DNA from 3 places in the Virgibacillus natechei genome. Region 1 is predicted to be linked to each of the others. Evidence: riboswitches for the same ligand, from Rfam matches in the RefSeq annotation. Region 1 holds a riboswitch; each other region holds the start of a gene.
The links. Region 1 has a riboswitch for cobalamin ahead of OLD84_RS10335 (DUF4430 domain-containing protein). Riboswitches for the same ligand answer to the same signal wherever they lie in the genome.

Region 1 (5,654 bases):
TAAGATGGTTGACGATCAAAAAGAATTAGATGAAGATGAATAGATGTAACAGGAGGCATTATTTATGGATAGTTTAGTGAGTATAAGTAGTACATTGCTTTATACTGCTTTTGTACTTTACTTAGTGGCAACTTTTTTCTTTGGTGCTACGATAAGAGATAAGCGCACAACAGATTTAAAAAACAAAAAAAATATAGCAGGGAATATTGGTATTACATTAAGTATTATTGGTTTTATTGCTCAACTTGGCTATTTTATCACGAGATGGGTTGCTGGTGGACATGCTCCGCTAGGTAATTTATTTGAATTTATGACATTTTTGGGAATGTGTATTGTTCTTGCTTTCATAATCATTTACTTTATTTATAAGCTAAATGTATTAGGATTATTTGCATTACCTTTTGCACTTATCATGATTGCGTATGCAAGTATGTTCCCAACTGAAATATCGCCATTAGTCCCTTCCTTGCAAAGCCATTGGTTGTGGATACACGTATCAACCGTTTCCTTAGCACAAGGAATTTTAGCAATTAGCTTTGTTGCAGGTTTGATTTATTTGATTAGACAAATTGACCAGTCTGCGACAAGTAAACGGACGACTTGGCTCGAGATTGTATTGTATACAGTCTTTCTCTTCATAGGATTTATTGTTATTACAACCGTGTTTAATCTGATGGATTACAATGCTACATTTGAATATGTAGAACAAAACAATGAAGTAACGACAGATTACCATTTACCAGCAATCGCTGCACCATATGAAGGTGAATTAGTTACAGATGATGTTATGCAACCGCTATTTGAAACACCTAGTTGGATGCAGGGTCAAGATGCTGGCCGGCAATTTAACACTGTAATATGGTCCGTAATAACTGGTTCCATCATATATGGCTTGCTACGTTTAATTTTAAGAAAACGAATTGGGGCAGCCATTCAACCGAAACTTAAAAATACAAAAGCGGATCTTCTAGATGAAGTTAATTATCGAGCAGTAGCGATTGGATTCCCAGTATTTACATTGGGAGGTTTAATATTTGCTGCAATTTGGGCACAAATAGCTTGGGATCGATTCTGGGGATGGGACCCTAAAGAAGTTTGGGCATTAATAACATGGTTCTTCTATGCTGCGTTCCTACATTTGAGACTTTCAAGGGGATGGCATGGAGAAAAGTCCGCATGGTTGGCTGTGATCGGATTTGCTATAATCATGTTTAACCTAATAGTTGTTAATTTAGTCTTGGCTGGTTTACATTCGTATGCATAAGTTTTTTCGTAGTTTGAGCTTAGTAAAAGACAAGAAGTAAAATAGTAAGATAGTACGAGGCATTATTAGTAACTAATTAATGCCTCGTCTTGTTATACTTATAAGTAGCTCAACAGTAGCAGAAGTCGAATAGGGGGAATTTATATGGGTATAGACACAAATGGTAAAATATTAGTGGTAGATGATGAAGAAAGAATTCGCCGATTAATTCGAATGTATTTGGAAAGAGAAGAATATGAAGTAGAGGAAGCGGATAATGGTGCTGATGCCTTAGAAAAATCGCTGAATAATAATTATAATGTTATATTATTGGATCTTATGATGCCGGAAATGGATGGCATAGAGGTCTGCAAAGAATTAAGAAAAGAAAAAACAACCCCAGTAATTATGTTAACAGCAAAAGGTGAAGAAGGAAATCGAGTACAAGGATTTGAAGTGGGGGCAGATGACTATATTGTAAAGCCTTTTAGTCCTAGGGAAGTCGTTTTGCGTGTCAAAGCGTTGTTACGAAGAGTGTCTCCTTCATCTGTTAGCGAGACGACCACTGCTGCAAAGAATGTTCTTGTTTTTCCTCACCTGACGATAAACCATGACGCACACCGTGTAAATGCCGATGGGGAGGAAGTATTTTTAACACCAAAAGAATATGAATTACTTTGTTTTCTAGCAGAATCTCCAGATAAGGTGTTTAACCGTGAACAATTATTAAAAGAAGTATGGCAATATGAGTTCTTTGGTGATTTACGTACAGTTGACACCCACGTGAAGCGCTTAAGGGAGAAATTAAATATGGTCTCCGAAAAAGCTGCTAAGATGATTGTAACAGTATGGGGTGTCGGATATAAATTTGAGGTAGATGATGACTAATGTTTTGGCGTAGTGTAGTAGGTAAACTAGCGATAACGATATTATTGCTAGTTTCGTTTGTTTTACTTATACTGACAATTTTATTATTGGAGTTTTTTGAGAACTTTCATATTGATGAAGCAGAAAAAGATATGATACAAACGGCGACTAAAGTATCTGAGTTGGTTGAGCAAGAACCCAATAGATCAACGATTATTGATACAACAGAACGTATACAGGATCCGGATAGTCGTATAGCAATTATATTTGGTGAGAATGACATATGGGTCTCCAGTAGTTCCAATGAAAATCTATCTGGATTGGATGCAAATTGGATAAAGAATATAGAGGAATTCACAGACGTATTAATAAATAACGAACAAATAAGAAGACAGATGGAATTAGCCGCGAGCGATATAGAAACAATGATTGTTGGCGAACCAATATTAACAAGTGACGCAGCTGTATTTGTATATCAGTCTCTAGATGTTATTGAACAAACCAAGGGAGAGACTACTAGGATAATCTTTCTAGCTGCTGGAATTGCTATCATCTTAACTACTATATTTGCATTCTTCTTATCAACGCGTATTACGTCACCATTAATCAAAATGCGAGAGGCTGCCTTTGACTTAACGAGAGGTGAGTTTAATACAAAGGTACCTAAATTAACAAATGATGAAATTGGTGAATTAGCTATAGCATTTAATCGAATGGGGCAACAACTTAAATTTCATATAAACGCCTTACGTCAGGAGAAAGAACAGCTTTCCAGTATCTTAAGTTCCATGGCAGATGGCGTAGTAACACTCAATCGTAATGGTGATATGATTGTAACCAATCCGCCCTCGGAAAAATTCTTTGAGAATTGGTATTTTGAAAATAATATAAAGGTGACAGGTGAAAATCAAAAGTTACCACATGAATTGAATCAGGTTTTGCAAAACGTAATTGATGGAGAGACGCAAGTATTACATGAGATAAGTTTACAAGGAAGAAATTACGTGATGCTGATGACACCATTATATGACCAGTCGTATGTTCGTGGTGCAGTTGCTGTGATTCGAGATATGACAGAGGAAAGACAGTCAGATAAGTTGCGTAAAGATTTTATAGCAAATGTATCCCATGAATTACGTACGCCAATTTCAATGCTTCAAGGCTATAGTGAAGCGATAGTTGACGATATAGCTGATAGTAAAGAGGAAAAAAATGAACTTGCACAAATTATTCATGAGGAATCATTACGTATGGGGCGACTTGTTAATGAGTTATTAGATATTGCCCGGATGGAAGCAGGGAATATCCAACTGAATCTGGAAACCATTGATGTAGAAACATATGTCGACCGCATTATGAAGAAATTTAATGGGTTAGCAACTGATAATCAAATAGAATTATCATTTAAAAAGAATATAGCTGAACCGAATATAATAGCAGATCCAGACAGATTAGAACAAGTATTCACAAATTTAATTGATAATGCGATAAGATATACAGCTGAAAATGGATTTGTTAAGGTTTATATTGAATCTACAACAAATGAATTTCATGTAACTGTTGAAGATAACGGAAGTGGCATTCCTGAAGAAGATTTACCTTTTGTGTTTGAACGTTTTTATAAAGCAGATAAAGCTAGAACAAGGAATAAAACGAAAATAGGGACTGGGTTAGGCTTAGCAATTGCGAAAAATATGATTGATATACATCAAGGAATTATTACTGTTAACAGTAAAATGGACCAAGGAACTAGTTTTACTTTTAAGATTCCACAAAATAATAGCGACTAAATCTGTTTTTCGTTATGTAAGTATGATATTATTTAATAGTAATTAAATTGAATACAGTTTTCTTGAATTTTAGGTGTTTGTACTTAATAGGGAATCCAGTGAAAATCTGGAACTGTCCTCGCAACTGTTAATGATTACGAAATAAGCGAAACCACTGTATGACTTATTCATATGGGAAGGGCTTAGAAGTAGGTTTAATCATAAGTCAGTAGACCTGCCAAAATTCTTGTTTCAATCCTTCGAGGATATGAGCGATTGGGACAACCGAATACATATAATATAGTGATTTATAATTCGTTTGTCTGAAAGCTAACTCTAGAAGTAGGGTTAGCTTTTTCTTTCTAGCAGTTTCCATTCGCATAACTATTCTTAATTACAATAAAACAAAAAGGATGGGGAAAAATGAACAAGTGGATTTTACGTTTAGCATCAGTATTAGTAGTTATTGGTCTTTTAGTTGGTTGTGCTTCTGAAGAGGAAAATCCCAATAACGAAACAGGGGAAGAAGCAGAAGCTAATCAAAATTCGGAACAAAATGAAGAATTAGCTTCAATGACAATCTCCCAAGATAATGAAGAAGAAATCATTACAGAAGAAGAGGTTGTAATAGAGGAAGACGCTATTCTAATGGATGTATTGAAAGAAAACTTTGACGTAGAAGAAGAGGGGGGATTTATCATTTCCATTGAAGGTGTGTCCCCAGAAGAAAACGAGGAAAAATCTTGGATGTTCTTTGTAAATGGCGAAATGGGGTCTGTAGGAGCAGAGGAATTTGAATTAACTCCTGGTGACGAGGTTACATTCGACTTACAAGCTTGGGAATGATCGTGTGAATACTTATAAATTAACATTACTAGCATTGCTTGCAGCACTTGCTGTTGTTGGTAGGTCTGTTTTTGCATTCTTACCGAGTGTACAGCCGGTTACTTCAATAATCATTATTTGTGGTTTGTTTCTTGGCCCTATGGCAGCCATTTTGCTAGCATTCCTAACAACATTTTTATCTAATATGTTATTAGGAATGGGTGTATGGACAATCTGGCAAGTTGTCTCATGGGCTATAATCGGACTTTTAAGTGGTCTAATTGGGAAAATCCCAATAAAACTCCCAATATGGACTATCGTAATATATGCAATATTTAGCGGGTATTTATATGGTTTTATCGTATCCGTAACAACTTACCAAATAACAGGACATTTTTGGCCATATTATATTGCCGGTTTGCCTTTTGATACAAACCATGCAATAGGGAATGCAGTATTTATAATTTTACTGTTTCCGATTATTTCATATTATTTTAAAAAATATGCAGATAACCGGTTTGTTATTCAAAATACCAACTAATTGAAGTTGGTATTTTTTCTTTTTTTATACTATAGTAACACTAGATGGAATACTTAAACCTATGACATTGGCGTACCAAAAAAATCTATATCAATTCTTAAGCCGTCATCGTTTCGTTAGGAGGAAGATCGTCCTTGTTGTTAGAAGGAATTATATTATATTGCAGTTCACAAATCGGAACAGAGCGTACAGGAGCGTCCATCTATCACTTACTTAATGGGAAAAAATCTATTCAAACGGTTCAAGATGCGCATGTATATAATCTTACAAGCTTTTATGGTGTACATAAACGGTTAAGTCAGCAAAGATTTAACGCTATAATAAGGGAATTGATGACTTATGATAGGCTTCAGAAAACTAGCACTACTCTCATATATACGCCTACTATAGCAGGAGAAGATTGGCTTCA
Region 2 (5,654 bases), 1.6 Mb from region 1:
CACTAATATTTTCTGCAACCGTTTCGACAGTCGCCCTTGTTATCTCCCCTTCATTTAAGCCGTCCGTATCTCTTCCAACAATCATCGAAACCTGTTGTCTGGCTTCCCTGACGTCCCCTTTTTTCAAAGGTTGATAAACACGGTGAGCAGCCTTTTTCAAATCGTTCCCGGCAATCGCAGTTGCAATGATGAGTGATTCTGCAGCAATTCCTGCAAAAACGTGAATTTGATAGGCACCGTATACAATTAATAGTGTAATAGAAAATGTCAGGATACCAATAACAACTAGCATAAGAATCCCTTTTGTTACACGCCCGTTCCCCTTATTTAAACGACGATCCAGCCATGAAATAAGAGAACCGATCCAGCGAACTGGATGCGGCCAGGAAGGCGGGTCACCAATCAACCGGTCTATGACCAGAGCGAGTGTTATACTAAGTAAATGATAAACAACCATATGCTACATCAAGCCTTGAGAACGCTGGATCGCTCTTTTTGTTTCTCTATAAACGCTTTTTCCAATTAATTGACCAAGCTTCGTTGCAGAACCTGCATACGATAGGAGGGGACCCTTCCCTGTGGCAGCAACCAGAATGCTATCTGTTGAGGTGCCCGTTGCGATTGTATTGGTCTCGCTATCTGTAATTCCCAGTTCCATTAATGTTTTTGTTTTCGCCTCGGTTGCAGTCATGATCGCCTGAATAAAGGCTTCTTCCGTCAGTCTTCCATTTACAAATAACCATATATTAATCGTTCCGGGAACTCCTTGCCGATGTGTTCCTGTTGTTCGCGTGCTATCTGTCGCATTCCCAACTCCTGCTGTGACTACAGTGAAGAGGGAGACATGATCTTTTCCCCATAATCCATAAGCAACATCTTCCAGCTGAACGGCTGTCATCATTCCCACTGTGCGGGAGGCGTCGAATTCGTTTTTTTCAAGGTAATTCCGCATCTCATGTTCAGGATCCGAACAGTCATAGTCTTTCGAAACCTGACGATTAACAAAATAACTGTTCCAACCAATACCAGCGCCACACACACCGGATGATAATGTTCGCAGCGGAATGGGGGAAGTGAGCGTAATATGCTCCTGTTTCACGTTTAACATGGAAGCATCAATCTTCACATCAGCCGAAAACATGTCTGCTGGGATCAAATGCATCTGCGGTTTAGCGATCTCCGGATGAGGATGCTTTTTCACCTCCGTTTGATAAACCTCTTTAACCAGTGCCTCTGTCAGCACGCCATCCGGTGTATGCAAGGCCCGTGTCCGCCCCTCATCTATTAGTAACAATCGATCACAATACAAACTGGCAAGATTCAAATCATGAAAAATAGAAATGACCGTTAACCCCTGCTGTTTTGCTCCTTTTTTCAATAGATCAAGTAAATCTTTTTGATAGGCTAAATCCAGGTGGTTGGTCGGTTCATCAAGTAATAAAATTTCCGGTTGCTGGGCTAAGGCTTGCGCGAGAAACACCCGCTGTTGCTCCCCGCCTGAGAGCTGCTGCACCGAATCATGCTGGAAACGGGTGATGTTCGTTTGCTCCATGACCATTTGCAGTACTTTTTCATCTTTAGACGTCCAGCTTTGAAACAGGCCTAGGTTGTGCGCGTACCTACCAAGTGCCACCGTCTCCCTCACTGTATAGGAAAATGCATGCGCAGAGAGTTGGGGGAGAACCGCCATTTTCCTCGCCAGTTCTTTTCGTGAAAAATCTGTTATGTCCTTGTTATTTAGTTGAATAGAACCATCTGTACAGGCGATTAATCCGCTGATCATTTTTAACAAGGTTGTCTTACCACTTCCATTAGGCCCTAAGATACCAAAAAATTCACCCTTCGAAACAGAAAAGCAAACATCTTCAATAACTGGCATCCCATCATAGCCTCCGGAAACATGACCCAGATGTAACATTACATCCCCCCTCGATTTCCTTTTCGTTGATTAATCAAAATGATCGCGAATACCGGTGCCCCAATTAATGCTGTGATCACACCAATCGGTAAAATCGTCGGAGAGATAATTGTTCGTGATAAAAGATCTGTCAGCATTAAAAATCCTGCACCAGTTAAAATTGATAGCGGCAAAAGGTGAACATGATCCGGCCCCCATAAGCGTCTGGTTAAATGAGGAATCACCAAACCAACAAATCCTATAGCCCCGGAAACCGCCACTGCCGCACCAGTCAATATTGAACCAGCGACCAAAATGATTAATTTTCGTTTTTGTACATCGACACCTAAATGCTGTGCCCGTTCCTCGCCGAATGACATCGCATTTAATTCTCTCGTGTTGATGAGCAGCAAAAGAGATCCAAGGATGAAGAACGGAATAATAATACCAATATAGCTCCATCCCCGCATCGATACACTACCAAGTAGCCAACCCATAATTTGCTGTAATTGATCACCTGTAAAAGCAATGATAAGGGAGATAAATGCACCTAAAAAAGAGCTAAAAATAATTCCCGTTAAAATAATCGTCTCCACCCGCATCGTCCGGTCCACTTTACGTGCGAAAAACAACACAAGTAAAATAGTCAATAAGGCTGTCGTAATGCTTAAAACTGGCAACGTATAAAGTCCAAGGAACGGAATAGAAATATTAAAAAACAATGTTGCAACAGCCCCAACAGATGCACCAGAAGAAACCCCTAATATATAGGGGTCGGCCAATGGATTTCGCAGCAAGCCTTGAAAGGCCGCTCCCGCAATCGCAAGAGAGGCTCCAACTAAACCGGCAAGAAGTACTCTGGGCAGGCGAATTTCAAAAACAATATTCCTATATGTCGCATCGACCTGTTCAGCTATCGGTAAGTGAAAAATCTGTGCACCAATAATCATTATGATATCTGAAACAGGAACGGACACACTGCCAACCGATATAGCGGTAAGCATGGAAATAATTAAAAATGCGAGCGCAAGCATATAGGCAAATACATAGTTACTCTTCTTCAAAATATTCCGGGTAAACAACTTCAGCAATCTCCCTTGCACCCTCAACTAAACGCGGACCCGGACGACTTACAATATCGGAATGTATATCATAAACGTCTTCATTTTCAACAGCGTCCATGGAGTCCCAGCCGTCACGACTTACTACTTGCTCTACTGGATCGTCCGAATAATGCCCGTATGTCGTTATAATAACGTCAGGGTCCAGTTCCACAATCGACTCTGGATCAATTGGCACCCAACCATCTAGTTCTTCAGCTGCATTATCTGCACCAATAACTTGTAAGAGTGAATCGAAAAATGTGTTTTGTCCTGCAGTAAAAAGGTCCGGTTCAGGTGATACTTCAAAAAAGACCGATTTACGATCCGTTTCATCAATTTCCTCTGCCGTTTCACTTAATGAAGCAAATCCGTCTTCCATATCGCTGACGATTTCTTCTGCCTCATCTGGTGTACCGGTTACCTGGCCAATTTGTTCAATGGCTTCATAAGTTCCTTCGATATCCTGTGCATCATTTACAACAAATACATCAATATCGGAGTCACGAATCTGTTGCAGCCCTTCCTGCGAGGCTTCGGAACTGGATCCATGGGCAAGAACGAGATCAGGATCCAGACTAAGGATTACTTCCACATTCATTTCCAAACCACCAATTGCCTCTTTTTCCTCTACTTCTTCGGGATAATTATCATGGTCTGAGACACCAACGATTTCATCCCCCAATCCAAGCGCAAAGGCGATTTCTGTATTGCTTGGAATCACCGAAACGATACGCTCTGGCTCCTCATCAATCGTCATTTCATTATCAAGCGCATCTGTGACCGTTAGTGGAAATGCTGCTTCTTCTGTTTGTTCGATACTGTCATCTTCGGTATCTGAGTTTTCAGAGCTGCAACCGATTAACAGAGCTAATGTAAGTAGTAATACAAATAAAAATGATAAAACCTTTTTCACGTTAGTACCCCCTGTCGTATTTGTATGAAAATAAAAAAACATCTTCACGAGAAATGAAGATGGATATGTAAAAGGGCAGCCCAAAGAAAATAAACCTGTCCGATTACACCCCCTATTCCTCGTAGGTTTGGTGCGCGTCTGGTTACAGGCAGGTCTCCTGGCTTATGGTCATCACTTGCTGCCCCTTCCCATACATAGAAATGCACAGTGGTCATTACAGCTAGCTCACATATACAGTGGCGGGACCGCGTTGGAATCGAACCAACTTCCCTATTAGATTTCAGAAATTGAAATCACCTGAACCATTGATATTTAATTATTCATTACTTAAATAAGTATACATATTTTTGCAAAATTTGTCATTCTTTTTAGCTTTGAGATTGTTGTTTGACGTGAGCCTCCTTATGTCGAAATACTTCGACGTATTGCAACGAGCCTCTTTATTAAGGGTTAATAGAAATGGTTCATCAAGTTCATGGAGATAATTACTTTTCTGTAACAACCATACTCACCCCTTAACTATACTCTACATTCCTCTTCACCCGTCTATAATACAACAGTGATTTGAGCATAAACATACCAAATTGAGCAAGAAGGACTCCCTGTAAAATAAAAAGCATCAATTCTAAACCATCCACACCTGACCTTATTGCATAATTAAGATTCAGTGCAATAACTCCTACCATCATGAACATAACAGAGCCATATAAAGCCGAATAGGTGATTGCAACACGTCTAGCATGTTTCAATATATGTGTGCTATCACTGTAAAGCTCTGGTCGCGCTTCTCCTTCTGTGTAAACATCTGCCCATATCGACCACTTTGATAGCATCGAATCCAATCCTATAAGTGATCGTTTTGGGGGCTCCTTCTTCAAAATAAAATTGTCGTGTCCATGTATTGATTTTCACCAAATGATACCCTTGTTTCGCCACGGAAGAAAGCCATTCTTCCGTTTTCTCCACATCATAGCTCCAAAATGGCAGAAATATTTTTACCATCACAAAAACTCCCCCTCGTATCTCAGCGCATTTTCATGAAGTTCTTTAAGCCTTTTTATTTCTTTTAACATTAGTTTCTTTCCGGCGTTCGTTATTTCATAGGTTTTTTTCCTTTTTTCATCTGCGTAGACGGTGATAATACCGTCTCTTTGCATTTTCGTGAGTGTTCCGTAAACCGTACCAGATCCCAAGCGAATGCGTTTGTTTGTGATCTCCTCGACATGTTTAATAATCCCGTAGCCGTGTTTCGGTTCTGTCAGCGACAGGAGGATATAGAAGGCGGTCTCTGTCATTGGTATGTACGTTTTGAATGCTTTTTCAAGTTCCATTTTCTCCCCACCTGCCTTATATATCGTGGTGTGACTATATCGCATCGTGATATAGATGTCAAATGGGTATTTTTCCATTAACAAAAAAAGCGCAAGGACTCGGAACACTCCTGCACTCCTCTATTTCAAACAATAATAATTAAGGCTTTGTATTTGTTGGTGATCACTTAAACTGGTTAAAATTCAAAGTCCTTAGAAGACAGGGATTCAAGAAGTTCTGAAGTTGACATGCCAAGTCCTTGCCTATATTCCTCTCTACTTTCCTGTATCATCTTTTTAAGCTCGGGGTTTATTTCTACTTCCTTTCTAATACTTGTTTGCTCTTCTTGGAGCACAAGTGTAATATTTCTATTTTGACTCATTGACTTTCCTCCGCATCATTTCAATGACTTCATCATGCTCCACCAGCG
Region 3 (5,654 bases), 1.5 Mb from region 1:
GCTGGAGTAAAGGAATATCTGATTGTCGATTTCCAAAACCAGATTATAGAAAAATACGTACTACACCTAGAATCCTTCCAACTAGAAGAAATTTATGACCAAGAAAATCAAACCTACACCTCAACAATCTTTCCTGATATCACCTTTACTATAGAAGATATCTTCTTCCTAAATTAATAGTTTAGAGCCATTTAGCTTTTAAAAACATAATGGCTCTGTGCCCAAAATCAATTTAGCTAATAACTTTTGCATACCACTTGCCCAACTACCTTGGCAGCAACAGCAACTAGGAGTGCATCTTCACTTGAAAATTCAGGGGCATGTCCAAATGTATAGTATTTACCAATCCGTTGATCAAACCGATAAATCCCCCCTCCTTATACCAACTCATCCAAGTTGCAACTTGAGATTTATTCTTAATTTCATATTTATCCATAATAGAGTAAACAAAAAATCCCACATCATTATTGAATGATGTGGGATTTTAAATTAAAATTTATTCTTTTGCATTTTTTTGGAAGAAATTTTAAAAAGCATAAATATAAGGAGAGCAAGGATGTTTATAATAGTGATTGCTTTGAATAGAGTAGGTTCTCCGAATAATGATAATAACCTTTCTGCGGAAGGTAACCCTAACCACCTTAAAACTCCAATAATCAAGAAACCAAATAATATGCTGTAAAATACTTGTTTCTTACTCATATAACTCTCCTTTTATACAATCTTTCGTTTCATGTTACCACAGTTTGTATTTTTAAAAACATTTATTTAGGGGTGTATATTACTGCGCTGGAGATTAACACATGAAAATTGTATGCCATTTTAATTTACTTCCATTATATGCTTTTTAAATAGCAAAACTTATAAATGTTGCAGTTTGATTGATGAATTATTCATTCGATGATTTTCATTCAACAATTTTTTGCAGAAATTAATGGTGAACTTGAGCTAATATACTGGTATGTGTTCAGATCGATTACATACATTTTGTCGCTTCAGTCACGTTTATTTGTTAAAATCATCTTATACTACCAACTTACATACGAAAAATAGGTGAATCCAATGAAGATCTACGTTGATGCAGATGCAAGCCCAGTAAAAGATATCGTCATCCCAATAGCCCAAGGCGCACAACTTCCTGTCGTTCTTGTCAAAAGCTTTGCCCATTTTTCTCACGATGAAGAGGGAGATGGAGTGGAGACTATTTATGTTGATACTGGAGCAGAGGCTGCGGATTATAAAATTATGAAACTTGCCAAGAAAGACGATATCATTATTACACAAGACTACGGCCTTGCATCACTTGGATTAGCAAAAGGATGCACCGTACTTCATCATAAAGGCTTCACGTATACAAATGAAAATATCGACCACCTCTTACAAACACGCTACATTAGCTCCATGGCAAGAAAAAGCGGAAAACGAACAAAAGGTCCAAAGCCATTCACAGCAGAGGACCGGGAAAAATTCAGTAAACTTTTTAGAAATACAATTGAAGGATTAAACTAAATTTAATAATTTTATATTCCAACTTCAGTTTATCAGCAGGAAATCTTTTAGACATTCCTAATAACTGGATTTTTTCATTGCGCGCCTTTCCGCATAGGTTACACATTTAAAACAGACAGGAACCTTTTCACCCTCATCATTAATATACATGCGTGGTTTAACTGCCTTATTATTACAAATATAGCATTTTTCCATACCCAAAATTCGCTTCAACCAGTTAGCCATTTATGAATCCCCCTAACTTTAAAAAACGCACATGTTCATTAACACCCATAATTCCATTATAATATACCAAGAAGACCAAACAAATTCATGGATCAAAAAGAATTCCTTTATTATAAAACGTGAGGTGAGTATATGACACGCGAGCGAAAATTTACCAAGGAAGAATTATATCAAACAACAAAAGAAACCCTGCTTGAGTACAGCTATGCCGGGTTTACCTTTCGTATAGTAGCTGAACGGTTACATATTGCACGAGGTACTTTATATAAATACTATGAGAACAAAGACGAGCTAATTACCGATTATATGGTGGATGAGATAAATCATTTCCTTATCGAAGCGCCCATCAGCAAAAAATGATGGGCGCTTCCATTCGACAAATTCCGGGACGTGACAGGCACTGTTCGGGGAACGAAAAACCCTAATTTATTCCAATTCATAATAATCGCACACAACCTGCCCTACTGCTTTTGCAGCAACGAGGAGTGCATCTTCGTCAATATCAAACTTGGGATGGTGATTAAAGTACGGCTCTTCTACCCCTTTTGGTTTACAGCCAATGAAGAAGAACGTGCTTGGAATTTTCTCTGCATAGTATGCAAAATCCTCTGAACCGGAGAATTTCGGATATTCTTTAACTTCCTTAATCTCCGGGTCATTCATATTTTCCAAACTTGATTTGACGACTTCTGTAACTTCAGGATCATTGAATAAGACTGGATAATCATCTATGTATGTAAGCTCACACTCCACACCGAATTCCTCCTCGATCCCAGCAACAATACGATGAAGCTCCTTATCAATACGCGCTTGTGTTTTACTATTCATATAACGGACGTCCCCTTCAAGTTCAATTCGATCTTTAATCACGTTGAAGGTCCCTTTTCCATCAAATGAGCCAATTGTAACAACCCCCATTTCAAAAGGATTCAAGCGTCGGCTGATGATGGTTTGAGTGACCGTAACAAAATGGGATCCGGCGACAATCGTATCATTTGCCATATGCGGGGAAGACCCATGTCCGCCTTTCCCTTGAATCACCAGCTTAAAATAAGATCTGCCAGCCATTGTATACCCGCTTCTGTACCCAACTGTTCCAGCAGGGTCTGTTGGAAATAAATGAACGCCAAAAGCATTATCCACATCATCAAGTACCCCTGACTCCATAATACTTTTTGCCCCGCCTGGCGGTGTTTCCTCCGCGTGCTGATGTATGATTTTAATTGCACCTGAAAGCGATGCCTTCAATTGAATAAGGCAGTCAGCAAGAACAAGCAAGTAAGCGGTATGACCATCATGTCCGCACGCATGCATAACCCCTTCATTTTTTGATTTAAAAGGAACGTCCGCCTCTTCAACGATCGGCAGTGCGTCAAAATCTGCGCGTAATCCTATTTTTTTCCCTGGCTTCCCCCCTTCGATTGTTACAATAATTCCATGCCCATTCCCTACATTGGTTTGCATCTCTACATCTTTATCTTTATAAAAATCAACAATATACTGAGCTGTCTTTTCTTCTTTAAAAGAAAGCTCTGGATTCTCGTGCAAGTGACGGCGAATTTCGATCATTTCATCTTTTCGCTCTGTAAGCATTTTCATTAATTGGTTTTTCACGCTTATTACTCCTTTCGTTTGCATTCTCTACATTTTATATTATACCCTTCCTATCCATTTATCTAATAGCAGCTCGTCTTTTTCGGTTCTCTTTTCTTGAAGGAGCGGTTCTATGTAACTGTTTTTCCTCCTCGTTTTCAGGGTATACTTTTGGTACTGGGACGGGACTACCTTGTTCGTTTACAGCCACCATTGTCAGAAAAGATTCTGTTGTTAATCTCTCTTCATTCTTAATTAAATCATGTGCTGTAACTTTTACATACACCTCCATCGAACTTGTCCCTGTATACGTCACAAATGCCTCTAACTTCAGGGAATCCCCTACTTTCGCTGCTGAAAGAAAATCAACAGAATCAATGGATGCTGTCACAACAGCACTTTTTGCATGCTTCATTGCTGTTAATGCTGCAACTTCATCAATATAAGCGAGCACTTTCCCGCCGAATATCGTATCCAAATGGTTCGTATCCGGTGGAAGTACCAAGCGCGTTTGAATCGTTTTTGAATGCTGAATAGCTACCTTTTCCACAACATTACCTCCTAATTAAAAAAACACCCTCTTAATAATAGAAGATGCTTCATGCGCGCATAAAAAGTTTCATCTGTTATGAAATAAATGAGCGCAACAACTTCCTATTTCCCGTAGGATTAAAATGTTCTTCCTTATGGCAGGTCTCCTGGCTTAGAATCATCGAACCTTTTCCCTTCCCATTTCACTTGCTGAAACAGTGGTTACAAAAGAGTTCTCCTCATCACAGTGGCGGGACCGCGTTGGATTCGAACCAACTTCCCTTTTCAACTTTTATCAAAGTCACCATAAAGCAAAATATTTAGTTGTATGTAGTATACCATTAATTATGATTATGTAGCCATAGACAGAATACCCCATTTCATTTATAATAACACTAACTAAAAACGTAAAGGGTGACCCAATTACATGAAGTACTAATCCTATTTTTTTGAAAACATACAAGTGAAGGCATTCTTTTTCAGCAGATTTTTCTGCTTATTTCGTATGCCGTCAACTTGATTTTTCAGAATAGGATTGGTTTGTGTGGTTATCAAAAGGGAGAAAACTCTTTTTGGCAGTTAAGAAAACTTTCTTAACTACATAAGTACACTCGTACCTCCTATTCTGAAAATGGATAGGAGGCACTTTTTTGTCTCCAAGTATCGTATGAAATGGAGATGAATAGATGATTTTATTAGAATCTAGGGAATTAAAAATCTATGTAAAAGACCAATTATTAGTGGATGCAGAACACTTAACCATTCAACAGCATGACCGTATTGGTCTAGTTGGAACCAACGGCAGTGGCAAAACTACTTTATTAGAAGTCCTCGCTGGGCAGAAACAATCTAGTGAAGGCGCAGTCATTTCGAACGCAACACGCGAGCTGCTTCCACAGCTAAAAAACACAAATACAACAAAAAGTGGCGGTGAAGTAACTCAAGAATATATCAATCAAGCATTAGCCAAAAAAACAGACATCTTACTGGCAGACGAACCGACAACGAATCTTGACACCGAACATATTGAAAAGCTTGAAAATCAGTTATTGCGCCGACAAGCAGCTCTCGTTATTGTTTCCCATGACCGCGCTTTTTTGGATTCCCTATGTACAACAATATGGGAAATAGATGATGGAATACTCAGGGAATACAAAGGTAATTACACGGATTACGACGCACAAAAAGAATTAGAGCGTAGACAACAGGAAAATGCCTACGAAAACTATGTGAAAAAGAAACAGCAACTTGAAAATGCATTGGAGCTAAAAGAGAAAAAAGCAAATAGAGCAACGAAGGCCCCAAAAAATGTCAGCTCTTCAGAAGCAAATGCCATAGGTGCAAAGCCTTATTTTGCAAATAAACAGAAGAAGCTCCGAAAATCGGCAAAAGCCATTGAAACTCGATTGGAGAAATTACAAACAGTAGAGAAAATAAAGGAATCTTCGCCTATTAAGATGGATCTGCCTAACGACGAAACATTCACAGGCCGAATTGTTCTACGATGGAACGATGTCACAGGATTGATAGCGGATCGAACGCTTTGGCAAGAAACGCACTTTCACATTAAAGGCGGTGACAAAATAGCTATCATCGGAAAAAATGGTAGTGGTAAAACAACTTTATTGAAAAAGTTAGTGAATGAAGACAAAGGTATTACCATCTCCCCTGCTATGAAAATTGGTTATTTCAGCCAAAATTTAGATGTGTTGGACCTGAATGCATCCATTTTAGAAAATGTGCGTTCAACCTCTAATCAAGACGAAACCTTAATTCGAACGGTTCTGGCACGGCTT

Region 2: linked by a shared signal. The riboswitch ahead of OLD84_RS02050 (ABC transporter substrate-binding protein) and the one ahead of OLD84_RS10335 (DUF4430 domain-containing protein) in region 1 are both predicted to bind cobalamin.
Region 3: linked by a shared signal. The riboswitch ahead of OLD84_RS02875 (acyl-CoA thioesterase) and the one ahead of OLD84_RS10335 (DUF4430 domain-containing protein) in region 1 are both predicted to bind cobalamin.

The regions. Positions count from the first base shown of each region.
Region 1 is NZ_CP110224.1:1,975,121-1,980,774, reverse strand. Features, by position in the region: gene resB (cytochrome c biogenesis protein ResB) at 1-43, shown strand, start outside; gene ccsB (c-type cytochrome biogenesis protein CcsB) at 65-1,264, shown strand; gene OLD84_RS10345 (response regulator transcription factor) at 1,409-2,131, shown strand; gene OLD84_RS10340 (ATP-binding protein) at 2,131-3,900, shown strand; cobalamin riboswitch at 3,954-4,136, shown strand; gene OLD84_RS10335 (DUF4430 domain-containing protein) at 4,303-4,725, shown strand; gene OLD84_RS10330 (ECF transporter S component) at 4,730-5,245, shown strand; gene OLD84_RS10325 (YpbB family protein) at 5,380-5,654, shown strand, end outside.
Region 2 is NZ_CP110224.1:329,927-335,580, reverse strand. Features, by position in the region: gene cbiB (adenosylcobinamide-phosphate synthase CbiB) at 1-457, opposite strand, end outside; gene OLD84_RS02060 (adenosylcobinamide amidohydrolase) at 461-1,918, opposite strand; gene OLD84_RS02055 (FecCD family ABC transporter permease) at 1,918-2,931, opposite strand; gene OLD84_RS02050 (ABC transporter substrate-binding protein) at 2,948-3,913, opposite strand; cobalamin riboswitch at 4,044-4,229, opposite strand; gene OLD84_RS02045 (hypothetical protein) at 4,429-4,746, opposite strand; gene OLD84_RS19420 (DUF2812 domain-containing protein) at 4,676-4,915, opposite strand; gene OLD84_RS02040 (PadR family transcriptional regulator) at 4,915-5,244, opposite strand; gene OLD84_RS02035 (hypothetical protein) at 5,421-5,606, opposite strand.
Region 3 is NZ_CP110224.1:498,603-504,256, reverse strand. Features, by position in the region: gene OLD84_RS02905 (Uma2 family endonuclease) at 1-177, shown strand, start outside; gene OLD84_RS02900 (hypothetical protein) at 490-702, opposite strand; gene OLD84_RS02895 (YaiI/YqxD family protein) at 1,063-1,509, shown strand; gene OLD84_RS02890 (hypothetical protein) at 1,567-1,734, opposite strand; gene OLD84_RS02885 (TetR/AcrR family transcriptional regulator) at 1,867-2,094, shown strand; gene OLD84_RS02880 (amidohydrolase) at 2,161-3,348, opposite strand; gene OLD84_RS02875 (acyl-CoA thioesterase) at 3,407-3,877, opposite strand; cobalamin riboswitch at 3,999-4,182, opposite strand; gene OLD84_RS02870 (Vga family ABC-F type ribosomal protection protein) at 4,545-5,654, shown strand, end outside.